DNA from 3 places in the Cellulosimicrobium sp. BMG9.23 genome. Region 3 is predicted to be linked to each of the others. Evidence: predicted binding sites of a transcription regulator. Region 3 holds the regulator's gene; each other region holds the start of a gene.
What was found. Region 3 encodes LexA, which represses DNA repair genes until DNA is damaged. Its sites were predicted from a motif close to TCGAACANNTGTTCGA; they were not measured.
Positions count from the first base shown of each region.

Region 1 (12,013 bases), on a different contig from region 3:
GGCTCTCGCTCTCGCACTGACAGCGGGCGTCCGGCAGCACGGCCGGGCATGGTCGGTCAGGTCCGCGGCGGGACCGGCCCGGACCGGCGCCGGATCAGCGGCGTGACTCGAACTGCTGCGTGACGACGTACCCGAGCCGCTCGTAGACGCGTCGCGCGGCGCCGTTGTCCGCGTACATGCCCAGGACGACGATCTCGTCGTGCCGGAGCGCGGCACGCGTGGCGACCGCCGTGACGGACCGCGCGACGCCGCGCCCACGCACCGCCGGGTCCGTGGCGACGCCCCCGAGCACCCAGGGCACGCCCGGTCCCTCGCACCGCGCCCCGGCGACCCCGCGCACGACGCCCGCATCGTCCTGCCAGCCCCACCACCGCGTGGCCGGGTCGTGCGGGTCGAGCTCCGCCGCGGGGTTCGCGCGGTCGAGAGCGGCACGCGCCGCCGCGCGTCCGAGGGCCCCGTCGAGCTCGACGACGCGCTCCTCCCCCGGCTGGACGGGCGGATCGGTCGTCGCGGTGAACCAGTCCCACCGCGAGACGGGCTCCGTGCGCAGGTGCGCCGGCAGGCGCGCGACGGAGCCGTCGACGAGGGCGGACGCCGCGGCCGTCGTCCCGTGCGGGAGCGACGAGCGCACCGCGTTCGCGGCCAGGTCGGTCTCGTCGAGGAGGAGGCGCGCGACACCGTCGGGCGTGCCGAGTCCCCACAGCCCCACCCGGTCGTCGTCGAGCGCGCGTCGCACGACGAGCGCGTCGTCCCGCGCTCCGACGTCGAGGACGTCCCACGCGTGCCGCTCAGCGCGCACCACGGGATGGTCGTCCCACGCGGACGGCACCCGCGAGACCCGCGACACGCGTGAGGGCGCGCCGTCCCGGTCCCGGGTCGGCACGCCCTCACGGGAGGTGCTGGTCGTCACTCCGCGGCGGCCGCCGGGAGGTTTCCGGGCTCACCCTTCGCAGCCGGCTTGGCGTCGACGCCCGCCTCCTTGCGCTGCTCCGGCGTGATCGGCGCGGGCGCCTGCGTCAGCGGGTCGTAGCCGCCGCCGGACTTGGGGAACGCGATGACGTCGCGGATCGAGTCCGACTGCGTGAGCAGCGCGACGATGCGGTCCCAGCCGAACGCGATGCCGCCGTGCGGCGGCGCGCCGAACTTGAAGGCGTCGAGCAGGAAGCCGAACTTCTCCTGCGCCTCCTCGGGGCCGATGCCCATGACGTCGAACACGCGCTCCTGCACGTCGCGGCGGTGGATACGGATCGAGCCGCCGCCGATCTCGTTGCCGTTGCACACGATGTCGTACGCGTAGGCGAGCGCGTCGCCCGGCGCGGACTCGAACGTGTCGACCCACTCCGGCGTCGGGGACGTGAACGCGTGGTGCACGGCCGTCCAGGCAGAGCTGCCGAGCGTGACGTCGCCCTCGGCGGCGGCCTCCCCGGTCGGCTTGAACAGCGGCGCGTCGACGACCCACACGAAGGCCCACGCGTTCTCGTCGATCGCCCCCGTGCGCTTCGCGATCTCCTGGCGCGCAGCACCGAGCAGCGCGCGCGAGTCGGACGTCTTGCCGGCGGCGAAGAACACGGCGTCACCCGGCCGCGCGCCCGTCGCGGCCTGCAGGCCCTCGCGCTCGGCGTCGGACAGGTTCTTGGCGACGGGACCGGCCAGCGTCCCGTCCTCCTGGAACGTCACGTAGGCGAGGCCGCGAGCGCCGCGCTGCTTGGCCCACTCCTGCCACGCGTCGAACTGGCGGCGCGGCTGCGAGGCGCCGCCGGCCATCACGACGGCGCCCACGTACTCGGCCTGGAACACGCGGAACGGCGTGTCCTTGAAGTAGTCCGTGAGCTCGACGAGCGGGTTGCCGAAGCGCAGGTCCGGCTTGTCGCTGCCGTACAGCCGCATCGCGTCGTGGAACGTCATGCGCGGGATCGGCGTCGGGATCGTGTACCCCACGAGCTCCCACAGCGCGACGAGGATCTTCTCGGCGAGCGCGATGACGTCGTCCTGCTCGACGAAGCTCATCTCGACATCGAGCTGCGTGAACTCGGGCTGGCGGTCGGCGCGGAAGTCCTCGTCGCGGTAGCAGCGCGCGATCTGGTAGTAGCGCTCCATGCCCGCGACCATGAGCAGCTGCTTGAACAGCTGCGGCGACTGGGGCAGGGCGTACCAGGAACCGGGCGACAGGCGCGCGGGCACGAGGAAGTCGCGCGCGCCCTCGGGCGTGGAGCGCGTGAGGGTCGGGGTCTCGATCTCGACGAACTCCTCGGCGTCGAGCACGCGGCGCGCGGCCTGGTTGACCTTGGACCGCAGGCGAAGCGCAGCAGACGGCGCAGGCCTGCGCAGATCCAGGTAGCGGTGCTTGAGGCGCGCCTCCTCGCCGATCGTCTCGGTGTCCGCGAGCGCCGTCGACACCTGGAACGGCAGTGCCTCGGACGTGTTGAGCACGACGACGTCGCTCGCGAGGACCTCGATCTCGCCCGTCGGCAGGTTCCGGTTCTCGTTCCCGTCGGGGCGCCGCGAGACCTCGCCGGTGACCTGGAGCACGAACTCGTTGCGGAGCGGGTGGGCGACGGACTCGTCGCGGATGACGACCTGGGCGATGCCGGACGCGTCGCGCAGGTCGATGAAGGCCACTCCCCCGTGATCGCGCCGACGGTCGACCCAGCCCGTGAGGGTGACGGTCTGACCGGTGTGCTCGGCCCGCAGTGAGCCGGCCGTGTGGGTGCGGAGCACGGAGTTCGTCCTTCCATGTCGTACGAGGGGTCGCGTGAGGAGTGGGGGCGCGACGAGCGCCCGTGCGAGTCTAGTCGGTGACGCACCCGAGCCCACCAGGAGGATCCGCATGCCCCGCACCATCGCCACCGCCCGCCGGATCGAGCGTGACGAGCTCGTCGAGCTGCTCCGCTCGCGCCACGACGGGGTGCTCGTCACGACGCGTTCCGACGGCTCGCCGCAGCTCAGCCCGGTGACGTACGGGGTCGACGGTGAGGGCCGGGTCGTGGTGTCGACGTACCCGGAGCGCGCGAAGGCCGCGAACCTGCGTCGTCGGCCGCAGGCGTCGCTCCTGTCGCTCGGTCCGGGATTCTCCGACCCGTGGGTCCAGGTGGACGGGACCGCCGAGGTGATCGAGCTGCCCGACGCGGTCGAGCCGCTCGTCGACTACTACCGCGCGATCTCGGGCGAGCACCCGGACTGGGACGAGTACCGCGCGGCGATGGTCGCGCAGGGCAAGTGCCTCGTCCGGGTGACGATCATCCGCTGGGGCCCGGTCGCGACGGGCGGGTTCCCGGCCCGCCTCGCCGACCGCTGACAGCGGGCCTCAGAAGAGCACCTGCTCCACGCCGCCGCCCGCGAGGTCGAGCGCGCCGCCGTCGACCGGCATGCCGGCGAGCGCCCCTCCGGCCGCCGACGGGGCGGCCGGGCGGGCGAGGCTGCCGCGGGGGTACGCGCCGTCGACGGGCGGCTCGGCGGCACCGAGCCCGCCGAGCTCGCCGCTCCGGTAGCGACCCTCGACGCCCGACGGGCCGCGGTGGCCCGAGACGGCGAAGCCCCGCGTCTCGAGCATCGGGCGCACACGGTCCCACAACCAGGACCGGTAGGCCTTGGACGCGTACGTGCCGCGGTCGTAGACCCGTTCGTACCCGGGGACGAGGCGGGGGTGCTCGCGCGCGAGCCAGGACATGAACCACTCCCGCGTCCCGGGCTTGAGGTGCAGCGGCAGCACGGTCACCCCGGTGGCACCCGCGTCCTTCACCGCGTCGAGGAGGTCGGTGAGCGCGCGCGTGGAGTCCGTGAGCCACGGCAGCACGGGGGCGACCATGACACCGCAGGGCAGCCCTGCCTCGCGGATCGTGCGGATCAGGTCGAGGCGTGCGCGAGGGCTCGGCGTGCCGGGCTCGACGGACGCCTGCAGCTCGGGGTCGAGCAGCGCGAGCGACACCCCGACCCCGACCTCGACGCGCGACGCCGCGTCGACGAGCAGCGGCAGGTCGCGGCGCAGGAGCGTGCCCTTGGTGAGGATCGACAGCGGCGTGCCGGAGTCCGCGAGCGCTGAGACGATCCCCGGCATGAGCCGGTACCGGCCCTCCGCGCGCTGGTACGGGTCGGTGTTCGTCCCGAGCGCGACGGGCTCGTGCGTCCACGTCCGCTTGGCCAGCTCGGCGCGCAGCACGTCGTCGACGTTGACCTTGACGACGACCTCGCGGTCGAAGTCGTCGCCCGCGTCGAGGTCGAGGTACTGGTGCGTCGGGCGTGCGAAGCAGTTGTGGCTCACGACGCCGGCCGCGACGAAGTCGCGCGTCCCCGTCGTGATGTCGACGAGCTCGACGAGGTCGTCAGCGCCGCCGAGCGCCTCCAGCGACTCGACGCGCAGGGCGTCACCGCTGGTGACGTCCCGCCCGAGGAGGGGCGAGGCGCCGGAATCCTCGTCCGCCGCAGCCGTGGCGGCGAGCTCCCGCAAGCCGCTCCGTCCCGGGCCGACGAGGACGTCCCCGAGCGCGAGGTGGGCGTGGTGGCCCGCTCCTGCGACCACGTGGCGCCAGCCCCGTTCGGTGAGGAACCGGTGGTCACCGCTCGCGACCAGACGCGTCCCGTCGGCGAGCGTCACGCGATAGGCGCGCTTGCGCGTGGTCCAGCGGTCGAGCACGCGGGTGCGGACGTACCGGCGGTAGGCGCCGTGCGCCTGGGTGCCGACGATCTCGTCGCCCACCTGGAGCTCGCCGACGGGCCGCTGCGTCCCGTCGGCGAGGAGCACGGGGGTCTGCGGGCTCAGGCAGTACGAGCAGGCGTGGCTGCAGCCGCGGTACGGGTTGACCGTCCAGCGGAACGGCATGCGCGACATCGCGGGCACCTTGGACAGTGCGCTCTTGGCGGTGACCTCGTGGAACGTGATCCCGGCGAACTCGGGCGTGCGGACGCTGCGCACCAGCCCGGCGCGCTCCAGCCCCGGGAGCGCGCCGTCGTCCGCGCCGATCGCCTGTCCGTCCCATCGCACCTCGCCATTCGAACAGGTGTTCGACGCGCGTGTCAAGAAGTGTTCCCGCAGGGTCGTGGCGAGCCGAGATCGTGAGACGGGGATTGTCCGCGGGCGGACGAGCCCCTAGGGTCGGCCCGAACGCCCCCGGGGAGCGCACGAGCGCTGAGAGTGCCGGCCGGACCTCCGTGTCCCACCGGCAGACCCGTGGAACCTGATCTGGTTCGTACCAGCGAAGGGAGCAGGGCCGACGTCACCGTCCCCTACGCCCGCACGCGCCCGCACGCGTCGGCACGGCCGCGCAGCCGGGCACCGTGCGCGCGCAGGTGCGGGACGCGTCGTCGTGCACCCGTCGCGGCCCGACGAAGGGACCCGCATGACCGAGCCCACCGCCCGACCCGCAGCCCGACCTGCCGGACGAACCGCCGAACGAACCGGCACGCCCCCGCCAGGGACGTCCCGACGGCGCCGCGGCCTGACGCTCCACGAGACCGTGCTCGTCGCTGTTCTCGGCGTCGTGTTCGGCTTCGTCTATTGGGCGTTCGTCCAGCTCTGGGCGCCGCTCCAGCTCGCGATGGGCCCGCTCGCCGACCTCGCCGCGAACGTGCTCGCCGGTGCCTGGATCGTCGTCGGACCGCTCGCGACGTACATCGTGCGCAAGCCGGGCGTCGGGATCCTCACCGAGACGCTCGCTGCGCTCGTCGAGGTCGTGTTCCTCGCCTCGCCCGCGGGGCCCCTCCTGCTGCTCGTCGGGCTCGTGCAGGGCGCGGGAGCCGAGCTGCCCTTCGCCCTCACGCGCTACCGCCGCTACGGCTGGTGGGTCTTCGTCACGTCCGGCGTGAGCGCGGCCCTCGTCACGTACGCGTTCAACGCGGTCCGGTTCGGGTGGCTCGGCCAGGACTACGCGATGCTCCGGCTCGGCATCCAGGTCGTGTCGTGCGTGCTGCTGTGCGGGATCGCCGCGCGCCTGCTCGGCGACGCGCTCGCGCGCACCGGTGCCCTCGACGCGTTCGCGATCGGGGCGCGCCGTGGCTGAGGCCGGACCGCGCCCCGCGGCGCCGGCGGCCGTGCGGACCCGGCGCCTGACCGTCAGCGTCGGTCACGACGACCTCCCCGTGCTCGACGGCGTGAGCGTGGACGTCCCCGAGGGGAGCGGGCTGCTCGTCGTCGGACCGTCCGGGTGCGGCAAGTCGACGCTGCTGCGCGTGCTCACCGGGGTCGTCCCGCACACGCTGCCCGGCCACGTGACCGGCGACGTGGAGGTCGTCGGCCACGACCCCCGCGAGGTCGCCGTGGCGCGCCTCGCCGCGGACGTCGGTCTCGTGCAGCAGAGCCCCGGCGACCAGCTGTGCCTCGGCGGCGTCGAGGACGAGCTGCGCTTCGCGCTCGAGAACCGGGCCGCCGACCCGGCCACGATCGACGACCGGTCCGCGCAGGCCCTCGCCGCGGCGGGGGCCACGCACCTGCGAGCGCGGTCGACGAGCGCGCTGTCCGGCGGGGAGGCGCAGCGCGTCGCGCTCGCCGCCGCGCTCGTCACCGACCCCGCGGTGCTCGTCCTGGACGAGCCCACCGCGCTCCTCGACCCCGCGGGAGCACGCGAGATCGGATCGCTCGTCGCCCGGATCGCGGGCGTTCCGGGTGTGCCATGGCCCGACGGCGCGGCGCACCCCGGGCCGTCCGGCCCGGCTCCGCAGCGGCGCACCGTGGTGGTCGTGGAGCACCGCCTCGACGAGCTCGGCGGCCTGCCCGACGCCACGCTCGTGCTCGACGACGGGGGGCGCGTCGTCGCGCACGGCCCCACCGGCGTCGTGCTGCGCGAGCACGCGCAGCGGCTCGTGGAGCTCGGCTGCTGGCTCCCTCTCGACGTGCTGCTCGAGGCGGCCGGTGCACCCGGACCGCTCGGCTCCGACCGCACCGACGCGTGGCTCGTCGACCTCGCCTCCTCGTCACCCATCGCCCCGTCACCCACTGCCCCGTCCCTCGACCGCCCAGCACGCGTCGCGCTCGGTGCGCGCTCGTTCACGGTGACACGGTCGAGGGCGCCGGTCGTGCGCGACGTCGACCTCGACCTGCACGCCGGCGAGGTGCTCGCCGTCGTCGGACCCAACGGGAGCGGGAAGTCCACGCTGCTGCGGGGGCTCGCCGGGCTGGAACCGCGCTCCGGCACGCTGACGGTGGCCGGGACGGCGCCCGTCGCGATGGTCTTCCAGGATCCCGAGCACCAGCTCCTCGCGCGGACCGTCCGCGACGAGGTCGCGTGGTCGCCACGCCTCGCGGGCGTCGCCGACCTCGACGAGCGCGTCGCGCGGACGCTCGCGGCGTACGGGCTCACCCACCTCGCCGATTCGAACCCGTTCCGCCTCTCGGGCGGCGAGCAGCGGCGGCTGTCCCTCGCGACCGCGACCGTGCTCGATCCCCCGGTCCTGCTCGCGGACGAACCGACCTTCGGGCTCGACCGCGCCCAGGCCGACGCGACCGCCCGGGTCCTGCGAGACCTCGCGGACCGCGGGGGCGCCGTCGCGCTCGTCACGCACGACCTGACCCTCGTCGCGCGGGTCGCGGACCGGGTGGCCGTCGTCGTCGACGGCCGGATCGTCGCGACGCGGGAGACCGCGGACGCGCTCGCTGACGACGCGCTGTGCGCCGGTGCACGTCTCGCCCGGCCGCCGCTGCTCGAGTGGTGGGCGCGCTCGGGCCAGGTCCAGGGGGTCGGGATGCGCGCGCTCGTCCGTGCGCTCGACGAGGCGCTCGTCACCCGGTCGGGAACCGGCCGCGACGACCGTGTCCCGGCGGTGCACGGATGAGCCCGCTCGCGCGGTGGAACCCGACCGTCAAGCTCGCGACCGTGCTGGTGCTGTCGACCGCGGCGCTGCTCGTGACGGACCCCGTGACGCCCGCGATCGGCTACGTCCTCGCCCTCGCCGCGCTCCTGGTGCTCGGGCGGGTGCCGCTGCGCGCCGTCGCCCTGGGCCACGTGCCGTTCCTCGTGTTCGCGACGAGCCTGCTCGTGGTCAACGTCCTGACGCGCCCCGGCGGCGACGCGGTCGTCGTGGGCCCCGTCACCGTCGGTGCGACCGGGCTGACGATCGGTGCCTCGCTCGCGCTGCGCACGCTGTTCGTCGGCGTCCTGTCCCTGACGCTCGTGCTGACGACGGAACCCGTGCGCCTCATGACGAGCCTGCACCAGCACGCCCGGCTGCCCGCCACGTGGACGTTCGCCGTGCTCGCGGCGCACCGGCTGCTGGAGGAGCTTCCCGGCACGTGGCACACCATCCGGTGCGCGCAGGCGGTCCGGGACCCGCGCCGCGCCGCGGGGTATCTCCCACGCTCGCCGCGCGCGCTGGGCACGGCGGCCTTCGCGCTGCTCGTCGGCGCGATCCGACGGTCCGAACGGCTCGCGATCGCCCTCGAGTCGCGCGGGCTCGGGGCCGGGCCGCGCACGACCTCCCGCCCGGTCGCGCTCGGCTCGCGCGACGTGCTCGCGGCCGTGGCGGTCCTCGCAGCGGCCGCGGGCGTCGTCGTGCTCGGCGCGCGCGTCGGCTGGCTGACCGGGCTCGGCGCGCTCACCGGATGACGCGTGCCCCGCGGCCCGGACCCCGGGGCGCGAGGATCAGGCTCCCGGCACGACCCGGGGCCAGAGATCCTCGGCAGGCGGCGCCCACGACGCGGCGTCGGCGTCGACCTGCTCGCCCGACCGGATGTCCTTGACCTGGTCGGGTCGCGGCTCGCCCGCGTCGTCGAGCTGCCCGGCCGCGGGGAACCACACGAACGGGATGCCGCGGCGGTCGGCGAACCGGATCTGCTTGCCGAACTTCGCCGCGCTCGGCGCCACCTCGACGGGGATGCCGCGCGCCCGGAGCGCCGTGGCCACCGCGTCCGACGCCGGACGGGACTCCTCGCTCGTCACGGCCACCACGACGGCGCTCGGCACCGAGCGCGTCGCGCGCACCAGCCCCGCCGACAGCAGGCGCGAGACGAGCCGCGAGACGCCGATCGACAGCCCGACGCCCGGGTACGTCGTCGCGCCGTCGGACGCGAGGGTGTCGTAGCGGCCGCCGGAGCAGATCGAGCCGAGCTGCTCGTGCCCCACGAGCACGGTCTCGTACACGGAGCCCGTGTAGTAGTCGAGGCCGCGGGCGATCTTGAGGTCCGCGACGACGACGCCGGGAGCGCGTACGCTCGCCGCCTCGATGATGGCGGCCAGCTCGCCCAGCCCGGTCTCCATGAGCTCGCTCGTCACGCCACGCTCGGCCGCGAGCGCCCGCACGCGGTCGACCACGGTCGTGTCCGTGCCGCTGATGGCGGCGAGGGCCAGGCACGCGTCCGCCTGCTCGGGCGTCGCGCCGGCCTCCGCGACGAGGAGGCCGGCGACCTTCTCGGGGCCGATCTTGTCGAGCTTGTCGATCTGGCGCAGCACGTCGTCTACGGAGTCGAGCCCGAGCCCGCGGTAGAAGCCCTCGGCGACGCGCCGGTTGTTGACGAGCACGCGCACCTCGGGGACCCCGAGCTCGCGCAGCGCGCCGAGCGCCTCCGCCATGACGAGCGGGAGCTCGACCTCGAAGTGGTACGGCAGCTCGCCGGCACCGACGACGTCGATGTCCGCCTGCGTGAACTCACGGAACCGCCCGTCCTGGGGGCGTTCCCCGCGCCAGACCTTCTGGATCTGGTACCGCTTGAAGGGGAACGCCAGGTGCCCCGCGTTCTCGAGCACGTAGCGGGCGAACGGGACGGTCAGGTCGAAGTGGAGGCCGAGCTGCTTCTCGGGCCGACCGGTGCGGCCCTCGTCGCCCTCCCCCGCCTCCTCCTGGAGCCGGCGCAGGACGTAGACCTCCTTCGACGTCTCCCCCTTGCGCAGGAGCTGGTCGAGCGGCTCCACCGCGCGCGTCTCGACCCCCGCGAAGCCGTGCAGCTCGAACGTGCGGCGCAGCACGTCGAGGACGTGCTGCTCGACGATCCGTCCGTCGGGCAGCCATTCGGGGAATCCGGAGAGGGGTGTGGGCCTGGCCATGGGACCTGATCCTTCCAGACGTCAGCCCTGGGCGAGGAACGGGTTGGTCGCGAGCTCTCGGGCGACGGTCGTCGCGGGACCGTGGCCCGGCAGCACGTCCCAGCGCGCGTCCAGGCGCCCGACGACGTCCCGCAGCGTCCGCGACATCGTCGCCCCGTCGCCGCCGGGCAGGTCCGTGCGCCCGACTGACCCCGCGAACAGGACGTCGCCGCTCAGCACGAGACCGGCCCCCGGTCGGCCGAGCAGGCAGAGCGTGGAGCCCTCGGTGTGCCCGGGCGCCCCCACGGCGCTCAGGACGAGGTCGCCGAGGCGCAGTGCGTGCGCGTGGCCGGCGTCGGCCTCGAACGCCTGCACGTCGGTCGGCTCCCGGTAGTCGCCCGGGCCCGCCCCGGCGGCACGCAGCGCCTCGCCGAGCGGCCCCGAGACCAGCGCCGCTCCCGTGGCGCCCGGTCCGGCGGAGGCCGCGGGCCGTCGCTCGAGCGTGCCGAACGGGTCCGCCAGCCGGTACGCGTCCGCGGCGTGGAGGACGAGCGGCACGCCGAAGCGCTCGCACAGCTCCGCGGCGTCCCACGTGTGGTCGACGTGGCCGTGGGTCGCGAGGACGGCACGCGGGACGAGACCGCGGCGCTCGACCGACGCCGTGACCGCCTCCGCGACGCCCGCACCCGCGTCGACGACGACGCAGTCACCGCCGGGTGCGCTGACGAGCGCGCAGTTCGTCCCGAAGACCGGCGCGACGACCACCGCGACGTCGAGCCGTCCGTGGGGAGCGCCCCCGTCGGGGCCGCCTGCGCCGTCGTCGTCCGCCGTCGTCCTGTCGTGTCCCGTCCGTCCGTCCACGGCCCGAGGCTAGCGTCCCGACCTGCCGCCGCCGCGACCGCGAGCGGCGAGGTCGATACCGGACCGTGACCTGAGGCGCGAGAATCCGCGGGGCTCCGGCGGCCGCGGTGCCTAGACTGTCCCGTACCGACCGTGGGCGCACCGTGGTCGACCGCGCGCGCCGTCACGGCGGACGACGAAGGAGCTGGGGTGTCGACGAAGAGCAAGCAGCGCGAGCAGGCGCGCCGCCGCCAGGAGAAGTGGGAGCGGCACCAGGCGCAGCTGCGGGCACGACGTCAGCGCCGATGGTCGATCGTCGGCGTCGTCCTGGCCCTCCTCGTCATCGGCGTCGTGGTCTGGTGGGCGCTGTCGGCGGCCCAGGACCCCGGGACGGACCCCGCCGCGGAGCCTGACGCCACCACCGGCAGCACGTCGAGCAGCACCGGTGAGCACACCCTGCCGCCCGCGTCCGCGGCCGAGGGGCGCGAATGGACCTCGACGCTCACGACGAGCGCCGGCGACATCACCCTCTCCCTCGACGGCGCCGCCGCACCGCAGGCGGTGGCGAGCTTCGTCGCGCTCGCCGACTCCGGGTACTTCGACGACACGTCGTGCCACCGGCTGACCACCTCGGGGATCTACGTGCTGCAGTGCGGCGACCCCACCGGCACCGGCACCGGCGACCCGGGGTACATGTTCGGCCCCGTCGAGAACGCCCCGACCGACGACGTCTACCCCGCGGGCACCGTCGCCATGGCGCGCCAGGGCGGCAACGGCGAGTCGATGGGCTCCCAGTTCTTCCTCGTCTACGAGGACTCGACCATCCCGGCCGACGCCGCGGGTGGTTACACCGTGTTCGGCACCATCACATCCGGTCTGGACGTCGTCCAGGCAGTCGCTGACGCGGGGACCGCGGACGGGGCCGGCGACGGCTCCCCCGCGACCCCGGTCACCATCGAAGGAGTTGAGACCCAGTGAGCGATCCCGCGAACAACGAGGCGAGCACGCCGGTGACGGAGCCCGCAGAGGCGGACGCGACCGGACGGGTCGAGGCGACCGAGACGGAGTCGACGCAGTCGGAGACGACCCCGACCGAGGCGACCGAGGCCGTCCCGGTCGAGGCGCCCGCGGACGCACCGGTGGACACCGAGTCGGCAGAGCCCGTGGCCGAGGAGACGGCAGAGGAGTCGCCCGAGCCCGCCGCCGCGGAGCCGGCCGAAGAGCCTGCA
Region 1 covers NZ_JBZGBZ010000008.1:183,004-195,016, forward strand. Annotated here, with positions in the region: gene AC4H2G_RS15530 (MMPL family transporter) at 1-20, shown strand, start outside; gene AC4H2G_RS15535 (GNAT family N-acetyltransferase) at 95-799, opposite strand; gene aspS (aspartate--tRNA ligase) at 907-2,718, opposite strand; gene AC4H2G_RS15545 (PPOX class F420-dependent oxidoreductase) at 2,828-3,295, shown strand; gene AC4H2G_RS15550 (Rv2578c family radical SAM protein) at 3,305-4,978, opposite strand; TPP riboswitch at 5,096-5,217, shown strand; gene AC4H2G_RS15555 (ECF transporter S component) at 5,334-5,993, shown strand; gene AC4H2G_RS15560 (ABC transporter ATP-binding protein) at 5,986-7,761, shown strand; gene AC4H2G_RS15565 (energy-coupling factor transporter transmembrane component T family protein) at 7,758-8,531, shown strand; gene hisS (histidine--tRNA ligase) at 8,568-9,965, opposite strand; gene AC4H2G_RS15575 (MBL fold metallo-hydrolase) at 9,987-10,805, opposite strand; gene AC4H2G_RS15580 (peptidylprolyl isomerase) at 10,995-11,762, shown strand; gene AC4H2G_RS15585 (DUF349 domain-containing protein) at 11,759-12,013, shown strand, end outside.
Region 1: AC4H2G_RS15550 (Rv2578c family radical SAM protein) is a predicted target of LexA. The motif match lies at 4,987-5,002, and genes of this name have one in related genera.

Region 2 (5,797 bases), on a different contig from region 3:
GGACGAGACGCCCGGTCCCGGGGCGCCGTCGGGCACGGTGCTCACGGGGGACACGATCCTCGGGCAGGGCACGACCGTGATCGCCGAGCCCGACGGATCCCTCGGCAGGTACCTCGAGAGCCTGGACCGGATCGAGTCCGTCGTGGGGAACCGGCGGACGACCGGGCTCCCCGGTCACGGCCCGGTGATCGACGACCTCGGTGAGCGGGTGCGCGCGTACCGGACCCATCGGCTCGAGCGGCTCGCCCAGGTGCGTGCCGCGCTCGCGGCGCTCGACCTCGCGCCGGGCGACGAGTCCGCAGCGGAGCGCGTGACGGCGCACGTCTACGCGGACGTCGACCCGTCGGTGCTCGGCGCCGCCCGGCAGAGCGTCGTGGCACAGCTCGCGTTCCTCGCCGAGGCGGACCGGCTCGCGCACCCTCCGCGCCGCGGTCGGTCGCGAGCGCGTCAGCGCGACGCCTGAGTGTCCGAGGCTCACGGCACGATGGGGGGCATGACGACACCACGGCTCGGCATCGCCTACGTCCCCACCCATCCCCCGGAGTCGCTGCGCGCGCTCGCGACGGGCGCCGAGGCCGCCGGCCTCGACGACCTGTGGGTGTGGGAGGACTGCTTCAAGCAGAGCGGCCTCGCGTCCGCGGCGGCGGCGCTCGCCTGGACGGACCGCGTGCGCGTCGGGCTGGGGCTCATGCCCGCACCGCTGCGCAGCACGGCGATCACGGCGATGGAGGTCGCGAACCTCGGGCGCATGTTCCCCGGGCGGTTCGTCGCGGGGGTCGGGCACGGCGTCCAGGAGTGGATGGGTCAGGCGGGCGTGCGGGTCTCGTCACCCCTGACGCTCCTGCGCGAGCACACCCTCGCGCTGCGCGCCCTGCTCGCGGGCGAAGAGGTCACGACGTCGGGCCGGTACGTCACCCTCGACCACGTCCGTCTCGACTGGCCGCCCACCGAGCCGGTCCCGCTGTGGCTCGGAGGCGTCGGCCCTCGGTCGATCGCGCTCGCGGGCGAGCTCGGCGACGGTCTGATCCTCGCCAACGCGTTCACGCCGGCGGAGGTCCGCGAGACGGTGGACGCCGTCCGGACCGCGGCGCACGACGCGGGGCGTCCGGAGCCCGACGTGCACGCGACCCTCATCGCGGCGACAGGCCCGGGCGCGCAGGAGCGGGTCGACCGCGAGGTGCCGCTCTGGGGGCGCGAGGCCGGGATCGGCATCGGGGCGGGTGGCGACGCGCGCGCGATCGCGGACGGGGTGCTCGCCCTCGCGGGCGCCGGCGCGAGCGCCGTGGCGGTCCAGCCGACCGCGGACGAACCGGACCTCGACGCGTTCGTCCGGTTCCTCGGCGAGGAGGTCCGGCCGCTGGTCGTCGCGGGCTGATGAGCGCCGGGCTCAGCGCCCGGTGTGCGCGCGTGCCCGACGCCGCTCGCGCACCCCGTGGACGACGGCGGTCGTCGCGCCCACGAGCGCCACCACGGCCACGGCGAGGAGGAGCCGCGCGGGGAACGCGGCGTAGAGGTCGGTCACCTCGGCCACCGGGATGCCCCAGTCCGTCGCGATCTCCCGAGCCTCCGTGGCCAGGCCACCGATGCCGCCCGGAACGAGCGCGACGGCTCCGAAGACCCAGCCCAGCAGCTCGCCGACGAGCGCGGGCACGGAGTAGGCACCGGAGAGGGCGGAGATCACGCGGACCACACTATCGGGTCGGCCCGGTACGAACCAGGACAACTCGGGACGGGGGCGCCTGGATCAGCGCAGCGGCTTGGCGAAGCAGAGCGCGATGCCGTTGTCGCCGCGGTCGAACGGCGGGTACGGCAGGACGGCGCGGAAGCCCAGGGACCGGTAGAGCGTGATCGCACCGGGCTGCCGGATGCCGGTCTCCAGGAGGAGCGTCGTCGCGCCCTGCCGACGCGCCTCGGCCTCGACCGTAGCCATGAGCGCCCGTGCGACACCCACCCCACGCACCGCCTCGCGGACGAAGAGCTTCTTCACCTCGAGCGCCTCGCCGTGGACGTCACGGACGCCGGGTGCCACGCGTCGCAGCGATGTACAGCCAACCGGTTCGTCGCGCCACCAGGCGACGAATGTCGCCACGGAGGCGGCGCCGAGACGGGCGTCCACGGCGTCGAACCCGCCCGCGGCCTCCAGCCCGGCGAACAGCTCCGGGTACAGGACCGTCGACGACGTGTCGTGCATCTCGCGACGCAGCGCGAAGGCGTCGGTGTCGTCCCACGGCACCGCACGCACCTCGATCCCGTCGGGCGCTCCCGGACCGGCCCCCTGCCGCTCGGACGGCCCCGAGCTGAGGTCGAGGGCGAAGCACCGGGACAGCGGGTCGCCGGCATAGTGGCCGTAGGACTCGGTCGGGAGGTAGCCGAGGTCGAGATAGAGGTCGATCGACTCCGGCTGCCGCGTGCCGGTCTCCAGGACGAGGTGTCGAAGTCCGGTCGCCACGGCGTGCTCGTGCGCGGCCCGCATGGCAGTCCGGGCGTGCCCGCGCCCCCGGTGCTCGGGCACGACGAAGAGGCGCTTCACCTCGCCGGTCGACGGCGCGTGGTGGCCGCCGCGACCGTCGGGCGTCCCCGAGACGTCGCGGAGCGCGACGCACGCCACCGACTCCGTCCCGTCGCGTACGACGAGCGCCGCGACGAGCTCCGTGGCGTCGAACGCCCCGCTGTCGGGCTCGCCGTACCGCTGCGCGAGCTCGGCCTGCTGGCGCGCGAACAGGGCGAGCGCGTCGGCGTCGTCCCCCGGGACCACCGACACGGTGACGCCCGGGGCCGCGGCCGTGCGTGCGCCGTCGGCCCCGTGAGCCGTGACCGTCACGCGTGGACGAGCGTGCTCAGCACCGAGGTGAAGAAGCCCAGGCCGTCCGTGCCCGCACGCGGGCCCGCCTCCGAGGCCGGGCCGAAACCGGCCTCGACGGCGTGCTCGGGGTGCGGCATGAGCCCGACGACGTTGCCCGCAGCGTTCGAGATGCCGGCGATGTCGCGGCGCGAGCCGTTCGGGTTCCAGCCGTCGTAGCGGAACACCACACGACCCTCTCCCTCGAGCTCGTCGAGGGTGCGGTCGTCGGCGACGAACTGCCCGTCCTGGTTCTTCAGCGGGATCGTGATGCGCTGGCCCGCGGAGTAGTCGCGCGTCCAGGCCGTCTCGGCGTTCTCGACGACGAGGACCTGCTCGCGGCACAGGAAGTGCAGGTGGTCGTTCTTGATCATCGAGCCCGGCAGCAGGTGGGCCTCCGTGAGGACCTGGAAGCCGTTGCAGATGCCGAGGACGGGCAGCCCGCCCTGCGCGGCGTCGACGAGCGACTCCATGACCGGGGCGAAGCGACTGATGGCACCGGCACGCAGGTAGTCGCCGTAGGAGAACCCGCCCGGGAGGACGACCGCGTCGACGCCGTGCAGGTCGGCGTCCGCGTGCCACAACGGGACGGCCTCGCCGCCGGCGAGGCGCACGGCACGGGCCGCGTCGCGGTCGTCGAGCGTGCCGGGAAACGTGACGACGCCGACGCGCGCCGTCGCGAGCGCGGAGGACGCGGTCATCAGGCGAGGCCCTGAGAAGCCGCGGCCGTGCCCGCAGTGTCGGACAGGTCGGTCACGGCGTCAGCCACGCGGACGACGTCCTCGATGACCGGGTTGGACAGCACCTTCACGGCGGCCTCCTGCGCGGCCGCGAGGACCTCGGGCGTCACGTCGCCCTCGACCTCGAGCTCGAACCGCTTGCCCTGACGGACCGACGTGAACTGGGTGAAGCCGAGGCGCGGCAGCGCCCCGACGACGGCCTTGCCCTGCGGGTCCAGGATCTCGGGCTTGGGCATGACCTCGACGACGACGCGTCCCACGGGTGCTCCTTGGCGAAGAGTTCGGGAGGGCCGGGGCTCCGGGATCCCGGTCACTGGCGCGTGCAGCACGTGGCGGCACGTCACGGCGTGAGCGAGCGGGAGCCGACGGCGGGATTCCGCGGTCAGTCTACCCGCGCCCCGCTCACGTCACGGCCGTCGTCCACGCCACGCGCCACGGCGCGTGTCGGCCTGCGCCTCTGGTCGGGTCACCGCGACGCCCTCGCAGGACGGTGTCGGAGAGTGCCGCTATTCTCGAACACGTGTTCGAGACGCACGCTCGACCACGCGTGCGAGGGCGGGGTCCTGCCCCTTCCCCGCCCTCGCACGCTCATCACCCCAGCGGACGGAGACCGGTCTTGGCTGCACCACCACTCCCCCCCACCACCGAGCCCGCAACGACGGGCCGCCCGTCAGTACGGACGGTCGCCGCGGTCCTCGCCCGGGACGTGACGTGCACCTTCCCGGGGTGCGCCGTGCCGGCGTTCCGGTGCGACCTCGATCACGTGGTCGCGCCGCGGCCCGGCGACGAGTCCGCCCACGCAGCCGACAACCTCGTCGCGCTGTGCCGGCACCACCACGTCGTGCGGGCGCGCGACGGGTGGCGTCCCGCGCTCCTGGGCGACGGCACGGTCCGGTGGACGGCGCCGAGCGGGCACACCTACCTCCGCGCCGGAGCGCGGACGGCGTGAGCGATGTCGTGTCAGGCCAGGGACGAACCCGTGAGCCGCTCGTAGGCCTCGAGGTAGCGGTCCCGCGTGCGCGCCACGACGTCAGCGGGCAGCGGCGGAGGCGGCGCGTCGCCGGACCGGTCCCAGCCCGACGCGGGCGACGCCAGCCAGTCGCGCACGTACTGCTTGTCGAAGCTGGGCTGAGCCTGGCCTGGCTCCCACTGGTCGGCGGGCCAGAACCGCGACGAGTCGGGCGTGAGCACCTCGTCGCCGAGCACCGTCGCGCCCGTGGTCGGGTCGACCCCGAACTCCAGCTTGGTGTCCGCGAGGATCACGCCGCGCTCGCGCGCGATCTCGTCGGCCCGCGCGTACACCGCGAGGGTGAGGTCGCGCAGGCGCGTCGCGTCCTCGACACCGATCTGCTCGGCCACGACCTCGAACGAGACGTTCTCGTCGTGCTCGCCGACGGCGGCCTTCGTCGCGGGCGTGAAGATCGGCTCGGGCAGGCGCGATCCGTCGACCAGGCCGTCCGGCAGCGGCACGCCGCACACCGCCCCGCCGGCGCGGTACTCGACGAGGCCCGAGCCCGTGAGGTAGCCGCGAGCGACGCACTCGACCGGGAACATGTCGAGCCGTCGGCAGATCATCGCGCGGCCCGCGACCACGTCGGGGACCAGGCCGTCGCCCGGCTCGGCCGACACCTCGGTCGACACGACGTGGTTCGGCACGAGATCCGCGAGCTGCTCGAACCACCACAGGCTGAGCTGCGTGAGCACGACGCCCTTGTCCGGGATGCCCGGGGAGAGCACGTGGTCGAACGCGCTGACCCGGTCGCTCGCCACGACGAGCACCACGTCGCCGAGCGGGTGGACCCCACCGACGGCGGGCAGGTCCGGCTCGTAGAGGTCGCGGACCTTGCCGGAGTACACGTGCCGCCAGCCGGGCAGGTCGAGCGCGGCGGTGTCGAACGCGTCGGCCTCGCCGAGCGAGAGCACCGGTGCGGGATCCAGGGGCGTGTCGGTCACGTCGCCCATTCTCCCACCGCCCGTCGCGACCCCCGCAGACCCGTCCGAGGTGCGGTCCCCTGCGCCCCCGCCGAGAACGACACGGGGGATCGCTTGCGGTCGGATGACGACCCCACGTCGTGCTCGACAGCGCGGATCGTCGTCGGTGAGAAGGCGTCGTGACGATCGTCCCGACATTTGCTAAGGTGCCTTACAACGTGTGTGGGAGCGCTCTCTCATCGACGACAGAGTCTCTCCCACAGAGCACGACGCCCCGCTCACGGGG
Region 2 covers NZ_JBZGBZ010000002.1:206,801-212,597, forward strand. Annotated here, with positions in the region: gene AC4H2G_RS03010 (MBL fold metallo-hydrolase) at 1-463, shown strand, start outside; gene AC4H2G_RS03015 (LLM class flavin-dependent oxidoreductase) at 494-1,375, shown strand; gene AC4H2G_RS03020 (hypothetical protein) at 1,388-1,681, opposite strand; gene AC4H2G_RS03025 (GNAT family N-acetyltransferase) at 1,745-2,821, opposite strand; gene purQ (phosphoribosylformylglycinamidine synthase subunit PurQ) at 2,818-3,540, opposite strand; gene purS (phosphoribosylformylglycinamidine synthase subunit PurS) at 3,540-3,839, opposite strand; gene AC4H2G_RS03040 (HNH endonuclease signature motif containing protein) at 4,196-4,528, shown strand; gene AC4H2G_RS03045 (phosphoribosylaminoimidazolesuccinocarboxamide synthase) at 4,540-5,541, opposite strand.
Region 2: AC4H2G_RS03040 (HNH endonuclease signature motif containing protein) is a predicted target of LexA. The motif match lies at 4,092-4,107, and genes of this name have one in related genera.

Region 3 (12,013 bases):
TGTCCGCGACGCACGCGGCGCTCCTGCTCGCGCAAGGCGCGGGGCGCCTCGTCCGCTCGACGACCGACCGCGGCGTGGTCGCGGTCCTCGACCCCCGGCTCGTCACGGCGCGCTACGGCACGTTCCTCACGCGCTCGATGCCTGGCTTCTGGCAGACGACCGACCGCGAGGTCGCTGCCGCTGCGCTGAGGCGCCTCGCCGCCCTAGGCTGAGCGAAGACCACGAGACGGAGGCGCGATGAGCGACGCTGGCACCACCTTGCCCACCCGTGACGAGAGCCGTGGAGGCCAGGGTTCGCGGGCAGGAGCGCGGACCACGAAGCTGGCCATCGTCGGGGCCGGAGCCGTCGGGTCGACTCTCGCGTACGCGGCGCTCATGCGGGGTGCGGCCCGGACCGTCGCCATGCTGGACGTCAACCGGGCCAAGGTCGAGGCCGAGGTGCTCGACCTCCAGCACGGCATCCAGTTCATGCCGATGGCGAAGGTCGAGGGATCCGACGACGTCGCGGTGTGCGCGGGCGCCGACGTCGTGGTGGTGACGGCGGGGGCGAAGCAGAAGCAGGGCCAGACGCGCCTCGACCTCGCCGAGGGCACCATCGGCCTCATGCGCACGATCCTCCCGGGGCTCGTGGAGGTCGCGCCGGACGCCGTCTACGTCATGGTGACGAACCCCGTCGACATCGTCACCTACGCGGCGCTGAAGTTCTCCGGCCTGCCGCCCCAACGCCTGTTCGGCAGCGGCACCGTGCTCGACTCGTCGCGCCTGCGCTTCCTCGTCGCGCAGCACTGCGGCGTCGCGGTCCAGAACGTCCACGCCTACATCGCCGGGGAGCACGGCGACAGCGAGATCCCCCTCTGGAGCTCGGCGACGATCGGCGGCGTCCCCCTGCTCGACTGGCCCGGGATCGCGGGCCACCCTCCGCTGTCCGAGGACGCGCGCGAGGAGATCGCGCACGAGGTGGTCCACTCCGCCTACCGGATCATCGAGGGCAAGGGCGCGACGAACTACGCCGTCGGCCTCGCCGGGATCCGCATCATCGAGGCGGTCCTCGGCGACGAGCACCGACTCCTGCCCGTCTCGACGCTCCTGGACGGTGACTACGGGATCGACGACGTGTGCCTGTCGCTGCCGACGCTCATCGACCGCCGGGGCGCGAGCGAGCGTGTCGAGGTCCCGCTCTCCGGCGCCGAGCTGGCCGGTCTCCGCAGCTCGGCGGAGTCCTTGCGCGCCGTCGCGCGGCAGTTCGGCCTGTAGGAGCACCGCACGACGACGGGCCGGTGATCCCCGGCGAGGGATCACCGGCCCGTCGTCGCGGGGCCGTTCAGGCTGCGACGGCCCGCGAGGATCCGGGCAGCCCCGCGATCAGAGGCTGCGCAGGACGGACACCACGCGCCCGAGAACCTGTGCGTCGTCGCCGGCGATCGGCTCGTACGCGGCGTTGTGGGGCACGAGCCAGACGTGCCCGTCGCCCCGCTTGAACGTCTTGACGGTCGCCTCGCCGTCGATCATCGCGGCGACGATCTCGCCGTTCTCCGCGACGTTCTGCCGACGTACGACGACCCAGTCCCCGTCGCAGATGGCGGCGTCGATCATCGAGTCGCCCTGCACCCGCAGGAGGAAGAGCTCGCCGTCGCCGACGAGCTGGCGCGGCAGCGGGAAGACGTCCTCGACGACCTGCTCGGCGAGGATCGGCCCGCCCGCGGCGATCCGGCCCACCACGGGGACGTACGACGGCGCAGGGTGCGCCTCGTCGTGCACCTGCTCGTCGGCGACGCGGACCAAAGGAGCGGCACGGCGGCCGCTGTCCGGCTGCACGACCTCGATGGCGCGCGGACGGTTCGGGTCCCGACGCAGGTACCCCTTGCGCTCGAGCGTGGTGAGCTGGTGCTTGACCGAGGACGGGCTCGTCAGGCCGACGGCCTCACCGATCTCCCGCATGCTCGGCGGGTAGCCGCGCTGCTCGACGCACGAGCGGATCGTGTCGAGGACCAGGCGCTGTCGTGGGGTCAGGCCGTCGCTGCCCGCCGTGCCGTCAGGAAGCTCGCGCACCTCGGCGAGCCCCGCACTCGTGTCCCTGCCTCGTCCCGCCATCGTGGTCTCCGCCCTCGTCGCCTCGCGGTCGACGCCCCGGCCGGAGAAATCCTGCACTCCGTACCTGACGCCGCTCTCCTCGTCGGTGGTGCCCACGGCGCGGCCGGGGCACCGGTCGACCTGATCCGGTGCGTCGTCCCAGGCGGGAGGCGTTCCGGGCCAGACCTGTCGTGGACATGTCCGGCGAACCGACCTGGTCCCAGGTTAGGGGAGAGCGCACCACGAATCAAACATCTGTTCGAGCATGTCTCGACTCCGTGGGCGGATCGTGGTAGACCTTCGTACAGGTGTTCTACGCACAGGTGTTCGATCCGGCATCGGGTCGACGACGCAACCTCGCCGGGTCGGAGCGACCGGGGAAGGCGCTCCGGCGCCGGCGAGGGACGGAGGTAGTGATGACGAGTGTGACGTGTAGCGGCATCGAAGCCCTGGGCGACCAGCGCACCCAGCGCGGCCGGTACGGCCGGCGCGCCCGGCTCGGGCAGCAGAGCCAGCGCGCCCGGGTCGGGCACGGCGGGACGAGGCCCCGCGACGAGGTCTCGCCCGACGCACCGCTGCGGCTCACGCTGCGAGGGCGGATCGTCCTGGTCGCCCTCCTGGCGCTCCTGGTCGTGCTGGGCGCCCGCGTGGGCAGCGCCGTCGCGGGCTCGGCGGGGGAGCCCGAGGAGGTCCGGGTCCACGTGGTCGCGGCGGGCGAGACCCTGTGGGACCATGCCGCAGCCCTCGCCTCGCCCGGCGAGGACGTGCGCGACGTCGTGGCCCGGATCGTCGAGCTCAACGGCCTGCCGTCGTCGGGCCTCCAGGCCGGACAGCGGCTGCTGCTCCCGGTCGACGCGTGAGCCGTGTCGCCGGTGTGACCTACGACACGCCCCCGGAGGCGTCCGCCTGTGCGCCTGGGGTTGCGCTCCAGGTTTAGGTCGCCCTAAGTTAGTGTCACCTCACTCGCCGGGCTGGGGGGCCGGGCAGGAGGCGGGGTCCGCGGTCAGCCGCGACCCGTGAGCACGTCGGCGCGCGCGAGGCGAGTCGCGCGCGAGATGGGGACGGGGGCGTCCCGACGGGGGCGACCGGCAACGGTCGCCCCCGTTCTGCGTCTCCAGGCTCCGCTCAGCTCCCGCATCTGCTGCGTCGTCGGGTGTCGTCGGGTGTCGTCGGGCGTCGGCGTGTTGCACCGTCGTGGGGCGGCGTCATACGTTCGTCGCGCCGCCCTCGCCCTGCGAGGTGCCGGGGACCCAGTCGAGGAGAGCCGTCATGCACTGCCCGTTCTGCCGCCACGCGGACTCGCGTGTCGTCGACTCGCGGACGTCCGACGACGGTGCGTCGATCCGTCGCCGGCGTCAGTGCCCCCAGTGCCAACGTCGCTTCACGACGATCGAGACGGCGAGCCTGTCCGTCGTCAAGCGGTCCGGCGTCACCGAGCCCTTCTCGCGCGAGAAGATCGTCAACGGCGTCCGCAAGGCGTGCCAGGGGCGGCCCGTCAACGAGGACGACCTCGCCCTGCTGGCCCAGCGTGTCGAGGAGACGATCCGGGCGAGCGGGAGCGCCGAGCTCGACGCGTACGAGATCGGCCTCGCGATCCTCGGCCCTCTGCGCGAGCTCGACGAGGTGGCCTACCTGCGGTTCGCGAGCGTGTACCAGGCGTTCGACTCCCTGGAGGACTTCGAGAGCGCGATCACGTCGCTGCGCGTCGAGCGCGAGGAGCGGACCGCGGCCCGCCGGAGGGAAGAGCTCGACGAGCGCTCGGCTCGCGGTCTCGGCGACCCCGACGAGGCCGGCGGGGCGGACGTGGCGGGATCCCCGACGCGCTGACCCGGTGGTTGACCTGGCCCGGTGGCTGCCCCGACCCGGTGGTTGCCCCGACCCGGTGGTTGCCGAGGGGCCCCGGGAGGTCAGAGGTCGCTCGAGCGTGACGCCCAGAGGTTGATCCCGGTGTCGGACGGGACCGACTCGACCGCGCGCAGCTCCTCGTCGGTGAGCGCCGGCGCGTCGAGGGCGGCGAGGTTGTCGTCGAGCTGACGTGCGGAGCTGGCACCGAGGAGCACCGAGGTGACCCGCTCGTCGCGCAGGGCCCAGGCGATCGCCGTGGCGGCCAGCGTCCGACCGTTCGCGCGGGCGAGCGCGTCGAGGCGGCGCACGTGCTCGAGGTTGTCATCCGAGAGGAACTCGTCGCGCAGCGGTCCGCCACGGGCCGCGCGCGAGCCGCGCGGCGTCCCGTGGAGGTAGCGGTCCGTGAGCATGCCCTGCGCGAGCGGCGAGAACGCGACGACTCCCAGGCCGGCGTCCGCCGCGACGTCGAGCACGCTCTCGCCCGTCTCGTCGGGGACCTCGATCCACCGGTTGAGCATCGAGTACGAGACCTGCGTCACGACGAGCTCGACCCCGAGCTCGGCCGCGACCTGCAGCGCTTCGCGGGTGCGCCGGGCGGAGTACGACGAGATCCCGACGTGCCGCGCGCGTCCCGAGCGCACCGCGGTCGCGAGCGCTCCGACGGTCTCGTGGAGCGGGGTGGTCGGGTCGAAGCGGTGGCTGTAGAAGACGTCGACGTGGTCGAGGCCGAGCCGGCGCAGCGACGCGTCGAGCGACGTCAGCAGGTACTTGCGCGAGCCGCCCTCGCCGTACGGCCCGGATCCCATGCGGTAGCCCGCCTTCGTCGTGACGACGAGCTCGTCGCGGACGGGACGCAGCTCGCGCGCGAGGAGACGACCGAGCGAGGACTCCGCTGCCCCGCCCGGCGGACCGTAGTTGTTCGCGAGGTCCAGGTGCGTCACGCCGCGGTCGACGGCGTGCAGGACGATCTCCCGCTGCGTCGCGAACGCGTCGGCCTCGCCGAAGTTCTGCCACAGCCCGAGCGAGACCGTGGGGAGCGTCAGCCCGGCCCGGCCCAGCCGTCGACGGGGCAGGTCGCGGGAACCGGTGACGGGTGCGTCGTCGGGAGCGGTGTCGGCCACGTCCACGACGCTACCCGAGCCGGGGAGCCCGGAAAGGAGTGGCGTCACGGCCGGGCGTGGGGGAGGCTGGCGGTGGGCCCGCGCCGTCGGGCACCCTGAGCATCTGACGTCGGCCGAGTCCTGATCCCGGCCGACCCCACCTGACCCCGAGGACGAGGAGAACGCGATGGCGTCCGACCAGCAGCGCCCAGCAGCCGACACGACACCCAGCGACGAGGCCAAGGCGAAGTTCCGCGAGGCGCTCGACCGCAAGAACGCCGCCCGGCACCGTTCGGCCGACGGGGAGGCGAACACCGGTTCCGTGCACGGTTCGGAGACGGTCGGCCCCGTGCAGCGCACGTTCCGCCGCAAGTCCGGCTGACCGCTCGAGCCGTCCCGACGGGGCCCGCGCCGCACCTGCGGCCGGGTCCCGTCGTCGTACCCGGTGCAGCGCGCCGTGTCGAGGACCTCGGCGCTGCCGTCCGTGGATCCGATCCTCTGCGGCCGCGCGGCCGGTCAGTCCAGGACGCGCAGGGCGATCGTCTGCTCCATGTCCGCGAGCGCGCTCACCACGGCCGGCTCGACGCGCGAGCCGACGTCGGTGACGACGTACCCGAGCTCGCCGCGCGTCGCGAGGAGCTGGCCCTCGATGTTGGTGCCGTGCTCGGCGAGCGTGGCGTTGACCGCCGCGAGGACGCCCGGCGTGTTGCGGTGCAGGTGCGTGATGCGCGTGATCCCCGTGGTCTGCTCGAGCGCGAGGTTGGGCACGTTGACGCTGAGCGTCGTCGAGCCGGTCGTGAGGTAGTCCCGCAGCTTCGACGACACGAACTGCCCGATCGCCTCCTGCGCCTCCTCGGTCGACCCGCCGATGTGCGGGGTGAGGATGACGTTCGGCAGGCCGCGGAGCTCCGAGTGGAACGAGTCGCCCTTGCGCTTCGGCTCCTCGGGGAACACGTCGACGGCGGCCCCCGCGACGTGGCCGGACAGGATCGCCTCGCGCAGCGCGTCGTAGTCGACGACGAACCCGCGCGACAGGTTGAGGAAGATCGCGCCCGGGCGCATGCGCGCGATCTGCTTGGCCCCGAACATCCCGGCGTTGCCCGCGCGGCCGTCGACGTGCAGCGTCACGACGTCGGCGGTCTCGAGGAGCTCGTCGAGCGTGTCCATGCGGCGGGCGTTGCCCAGCGCGAGCTTCTCCGCCGTGTCGTAGAACACCACGGACATGCCGAGGTTCTCCGCGACGACCGAGAGCTGCGTGCCGATGTTGCCGTAGCCCACGATGCCGAGCGTGCGCCCCCGGACCTCGTGAGCGCCCTCGGCGGACTTGTCCCACACGCCGTCGTGCAGCGCGCGGTCGCGCTCGGTGAGGCGACGCGTGAGCGCGATGATCTCGGCGAGCGCGAGCTCGACCACGGAGCGCGTGTTCTGGAACGGGGCGTTGAAGGCTGCCACGCCCTGGGCAGCGGCCGACCGCAGGTCGATCTGGTTGGTCCCGATGCAGAACGCCCCGAGCGCGACCAGGTCGGGCGCGTTCTCGAGCACGGTCGCGGTGACGTTCGTCTTGGACCGGATGCCGAGCAGGTGGACGCCCTGGAGGGCGTCGATCAGCTCGGGCTCGTCGAGCGCTCCGGTGCGGACGGTGACGTCGATCCCCGCGGCCTCGAGGTTCGAGGCCGCGAGCGGGTGCAGGTTTTCGAGGAGGAGGGCGCGTAGCACACCCCCATGGTGCGCCTGGTCCGCGGTGCGGACCAAACGGGTCTTGGCCCTCGGGACGACGTGAACGGTGCCGGCTACCGGGAGCCGAGCCCTGCGGGCAGCGGACGGGCGTGCACCACCACGAGGCGCTGGGTGGGTCTGGTCATCGCGACGTAGAGGTCGGACGCGCCCGAGGCGCCCGCGGCCAGGTCGGCCGGCTCGACGAGGACGACCGCGTCGAACTCGAGCCCCTTCACCTGCACGGGGTCGAGGACGACGACGGGCGCGTCGGGGTCCGCGCGCCGGCCCCGGTCGGCGAGGTCCAGCGCCGCCCGCACCGCCGGGAGGGCCGGAGCCGCCGCCACGACGGCGACGCGTCCCGCCTCGCTCCCGACGAACGCCGCGCGGGTCGACGCGACCTCGCGGCGCACCACGTCCAGCACGGCGTCGGCCGGGACCGTGGCGCCCGGTCCGCCGGAGCCGTCCACCGCGCCGTCGGCGACCGCGACGAACCGCAGCGAGTCCGGGACCTCGCGCGCCGACGTCAGCGGCGAGACGGGCAGGCCCGCGGCGACGGCGGCCTCCCGCGCCGCGTCGGCGACCGCGGCCGGCGTGCGGTAGTTGACCGTGAGCTCGGCCAGGCGCCAGGCGTCGCGCAGCACGGGGTCGAGCGCACCGGCCCACGAGCGGGCGCCCGCGAGCGAGGACGTCTGCGCGACGTCGCCGACGATCGTGAACGACCGCGTCGGGCACCGGCGCACCAGCATCCGCCACGCCATCGCGGACAGCTCCTGCGCCTCGTCCACGACGACGTGCCCGTAGGTCCAGCTCCGGTCCTGCGCCGCGCGCTCGGCCATGGTGAGCCGCGGACCGCTCGCCGCGAAGCGCTCCGCGAGCACGTCGGCGTCGACGATCCCGCCGCCCGCCCCGGACGACTCGAGCACCTGGCGCGCGTACTCGAGGTCGCGCGCGTGCTCCGCGGACCGCGCCGCAGCCTCGGCGCGCGCGGCCTGGTCGTCCTCGCCGAGCAGGTCGGCCGCCTCGTCGAGCAGGGGGACGTCCGCCGCCGTCCACGGCGAGCCCTTGGGCCGTGCGAGCAGGCGGCGCTCGGCGGGCGAGAGCTCGGGGGCGGCCTCCGCGAGCCGGTGCGGCTTGATGTACAGGTCCTCGACGAGCCGCTCGGGGGTGATGGGCAGCCAGGCGAGGTTGAGCGCGACGCGCACGTCGTGGTGGGACCGCAGGTCCTCGAGCGCGATCGTGCGGTCCTCGCCGACGAGCGGCTCGCCGAGCCGCGCGGCGTACTGGTCGACGAGGCGCCCGAGCATGTCGCGGACGAACGTCACGCGCGCGAGGTTGTGCGGCTTGTGCGTGCGTCGCGCCTTGGCGATCGCGTCGCGCACGTCGCGGCGGCGGATGACGAGGTCCTGCCCGTCGAGCCGGACCGGGACGTCCTGCGCGGGGACGCGTTCGCGTGCGCGCACCGCGCGACGCACCGCCGTCGCCATGACCGCCCGGCCCTTGACCTGCGCGACGCGCGGGTCCTCCGCGCCGTCCGCGACGAGACCGGGCAGGAGGTCGGAGATCGTCGTGCTGACGACGCCCGTCTCGCCGAGGGACGGCAGCACCTGGTCGATGTAGCGCAGGAACGACAGGCTGGGGCCGACGAGCAGCACGCCCGAGCGCTCGAGCACGCGCCGGTGCGCGTAGAGCAGGTACGCGGCACGGTGCAGGGCGACCGCGGTCTTGCCCGTCCCGGGCCCGCCCTGGACGACGAGCGCGCCGCCCAGCGGGGAGCGGATGATCGCGTCCTGCTCGGCCTGGATCGTCGCGACGATGTCGCCCATCCGGCCGGTGCGGCCGGCGGCCATCGCGGCGAGCAGTGCGCCCTCCCCGGAGAGCGTCGAGCCCGCGACGTCGGCGGGCGCGTCGAGGTCGAGCAGCTCGTCCTCGACCCCCGTCACCTCGCGTCGGTGGGTCACCAGGTGACGTCGGCGGACGACGCCGTCGGGGTGCGCGGCGGTCGCGCGGTAGAACGCCTGCGCGGCCGGTGCGCGCCAGTCCGTCAGCAGGCTCGTGTGCTCGGTGTCGGTGAGACCGATCCGGCCGACGTAGCGACGGGTGCCGTCCTCGAGGTCGAGCCGGCCGAACGCCAGGCGGTCCTCGACGGCCTCGAGCTGCGCCACCCGGTCCTCGTAGAGCGTCGCGAACGCGTCCCGCTCGCTGCGGTTCTGGGGCGAGCCGGACGGCCCCGACCGGCGCACCGCGTCGAGGCGCGCGCGGGACGCGGCGCGCAGCTCGTCCAGACGTGCGTAGAGGATGTCCACGACCTCCTGCTCGAGCCGGAGCTCGTCCGAACGTCCCACGTCTTCCTCTCGTCCGTCCCGCGTGCCACGTGCCGTGACGCGGCCGTCCATTATGGCGCACCCAGCGCACCTCTTCGGCACGCCCGGGGCGCCGTGCCGGGGTCGGACGGGTGGGCCCGCTAGGATCGGTGGCCATGGTGACTGGTCGGGAGCGGACGTCGTGACCGGCGAGGCCCGGCACGACCCGGTCGCGGGGACCTCTGGGCCGACCAGTGGGCCGACCAGGTCCGTGCTCGCCCCGTCCGACGTGCTGCGGATCCTTCTCGTGGAGGACGACGACGGCGACGCCCTCCTCGTCGAGGAGCTGCTCTCCGACGCGAGCCTCAAGGTCGAGCTGCACCGCGCGACCACCCTCGACATCGCCCTCGAGATGCTCCGGGCCCGTCCCGTGGACTGCGTCCTGCTCGACCTCGGCCTCCCGGACTCGGTCGGTCTCGGCGGCGTCGAACGCCTGCGCGCGGGCACGAGCCCGCCCGCCCTCGTCGTGCTCACGGGGCACTCGGGCATCGACCTGGGCGTCCAGGCCGTCGCCGCAGGCGCCGACGACTACCTCGTCAAGGGCGAGGTGGGCGCCGACCTCCTCGGCCGCTCGGTGCGCTACGCCGTGCAGCGGCGCAAGTCGGAGGAGCAGCAGCGGGCGCTGTACCGCAGCGAGGTCCGGGCGGCCGAGACGGCCCGGCTCGAGCGGGCGCTGCTGCCCACCCCCCTCGTCCAGGACGAGCGGCTCGCGGTCATGGTCGGCTACGTGCCGGGGGGGAACGGGCTCCTCGGCGGCGACTTCTACGACGCGGTCGAGCGGCCCGACGGCTCCGTGCTGTGCGTCATCGGCGACGTCGCCGGGCACGGGCCCGACGAGGCCGCGCTCGGCGCGACGCTGCGCACGGCGTGGCGCACGATCGTCCTGTCGGACACGGACCCCGCGGCGATCCTGCCGCTCCTCGAGCGCGTCCTCGTCCCGGAGCGCGCACGCCCGGAGGTCTTCGTGACGCTCTGCCAGGTCGTCGTCGACCCCGGTCGGCGGTTCGCCGACATCCACCTCGCCGGTCACCTCGCGCCGCTCCTGCTGCAGGAGAGCGCGACCGAGGTCCCGCCGACGGCACGCGGGCGCGCGCTCGGGATCCCGGTCGCCGGCGGATGGTCGGCCCAGCGTGTGGAGCTCGGCGGCCGCTGGGCGCTCATGCTCTACACGGACGGGCTCGTCGAGGCGACGGTCGAGGACCCCGACGCGACCTCCCGCGCGGCGCGTCCGGAGCGCATCGGCGTCGACGGTCTGCGGCGTGCTGTCGACACGGCCCTCGAGCAGGGGACCGAGGGCATCGTGGAGCGCGTGTTCCGCCGGGTGCGCGACCTGCACGGCGGGCCGCTCGCCGACGACGCCGCCCTGCTCGTCATCGGCTGGGCGGGCGACGACGCACCGGTCCCCGCCGAGCGCACCGCGACGCTCGCCGACTCCGACGAGTGGGCACGGTGAGCGCGTCGCGCCGAGCGCCCACCCTCCGCCGGCGGCTCGGGTGGGCGCTGGTCGTCGCCGGGGTGATCCTGCTCGGCGTCGTGACGACGTCGGCGCTCGCCCTGTCGCGCGTGCTCACGCTCCAGGACGAGATCACCGGGCCCTACTTCGACGCGGTCACCCAGGCCGACTCCTCGTTCGTCGCGCTGCTCGACACGGAGTCGGCGGTGCGCTCCTACGCCGCGACCGGCGACGAGACCGCGCTGGAGGCCTACGGGCGCGCCGTGGGGGGTTCCGGGACCGTTGCGATCGCCGATCCCGCCGACCTCGCACGGCTCGGCTCCGGGGACTCCCTGACCGCCACGCACGACGAGGCGCTGCGGGCCGTGGAAGCGTGGTTCATCGACTACGTCGGGCCCGCGATCGAGTCGACGGGACGTGCGGGCCCGGGAACGGTCACGCGGGTGGAGCGCGCCGAGGGGACCGCGCTCTTCGCCGAGGCGCGCGCAGCGACCGGGCGGTACGTCGAGGACCTCCGTGCACAGCGCGCGGAAGCCGTCGAGGCCCTGGACCGCTGGAGCCGCGTCCTGTTCGGCAGCGTCCTGGTGCTGGTGGGCGCGGCGCTCGCGGTCGGGATCATCCTGTGGGTGTGCCTCAAGAGGTGGGTGACCGACCCCCTCGCGCAGCTCGCGCACCGTGTCCGGCTCGTGAGCGCGGGCGAGCTCGACGAGCCCGTCGTCACGTCGGGGCCCGCGGAGATCGCCGACCTCGCCCAGGACGTCGAGCACATGCGCGTCGAGCTCGTCGCCCAGGTCGCCGAGATCAAGGCGTCCCACGCGGACTCGGCGCGGGCGCACGAGCTGCTCGAGGAGCAGACCCGAGAGCTCGAGCGCTCGAACCGCGACCTCGAGCAGTTCGCGTACGTCGCCTCGCACGACCTCCAGGAACCGCTGCGCAAGGTGGCGAGCTTCACCCAGCTGCTCAAGAAGCGGTACGGCGGAGAGCTCGACGACCGGGCCGACCAGTACATCGACTTCGCCGTCGACGGCGCCAAGCGCATGCAGCGGCTGATCCAGGACCTGCTCGGGTTCTCGCGCGTCGGCAGGACGGGGACCGAACGGGTCGACGTCGACCTCGAGGCGTCGCTCGCGACGGCGCTCGACGACCTCTCGGAGACGATCGCGGCGAGCGGCGCCACCGTCACGCACGACCCGCTGCCCGTCGTGGTCGGGGAGCCAGCCCTGCTGCAGCAGCTCCTCGCGAACCTCGTGGGGAACGCGCTGAAGTTCCGGTCGCCGGACCGCGACCCGGTCGTCCACGTGGGCGTCCTCGCACGCGACACCCACTGGGAGCTCTCGGTCGCCGACAACGGCATCGGGATCGACCCCCAGTACGCGGAGCGGGTGTTCGTCATCTTCCAGCGCCTGCACGCGAAGGACGTCTACGAGGGCACCGGCATCGGGCTCGCGCTGTGCAAGCGCATCGTCGAG
Region 3 covers NZ_JBZGBZ010000010.1:141,687-153,699, forward strand. Annotated here, with positions in the region: gene AC4H2G_RS18310 (ATP-dependent DNA helicase) at 1-212, shown strand, start outside; gene AC4H2G_RS18315 (L-lactate dehydrogenase) at 238-1,254, shown strand; gene lexA (transcriptional repressor LexA) at 1,363-2,091, opposite strand; gene AC4H2G_RS18325 (LysM peptidoglycan-binding domain-containing protein) at 2,487-2,930, shown strand; gene nrdR (transcriptional regulator NrdR) at 3,340-3,897, shown strand; gene AC4H2G_RS18335 (aldo/keto reductase) at 3,978-5,036, opposite strand; gene AC4H2G_RS18340 (DUF5302 domain-containing protein) at 5,203-5,397, shown strand; gene serA (phosphoglycerate dehydrogenase) at 5,532-6,731, opposite strand; gene AC4H2G_RS18350 (HelD family protein) at 6,806-9,124, opposite strand; gene AC4H2G_RS18355 (PP2C family protein-serine/threonine phosphatase) at 9,303-10,544, shown strand; gene AC4H2G_RS18360 (ATP-binding protein) at 10,541-12,013, shown strand, end outside.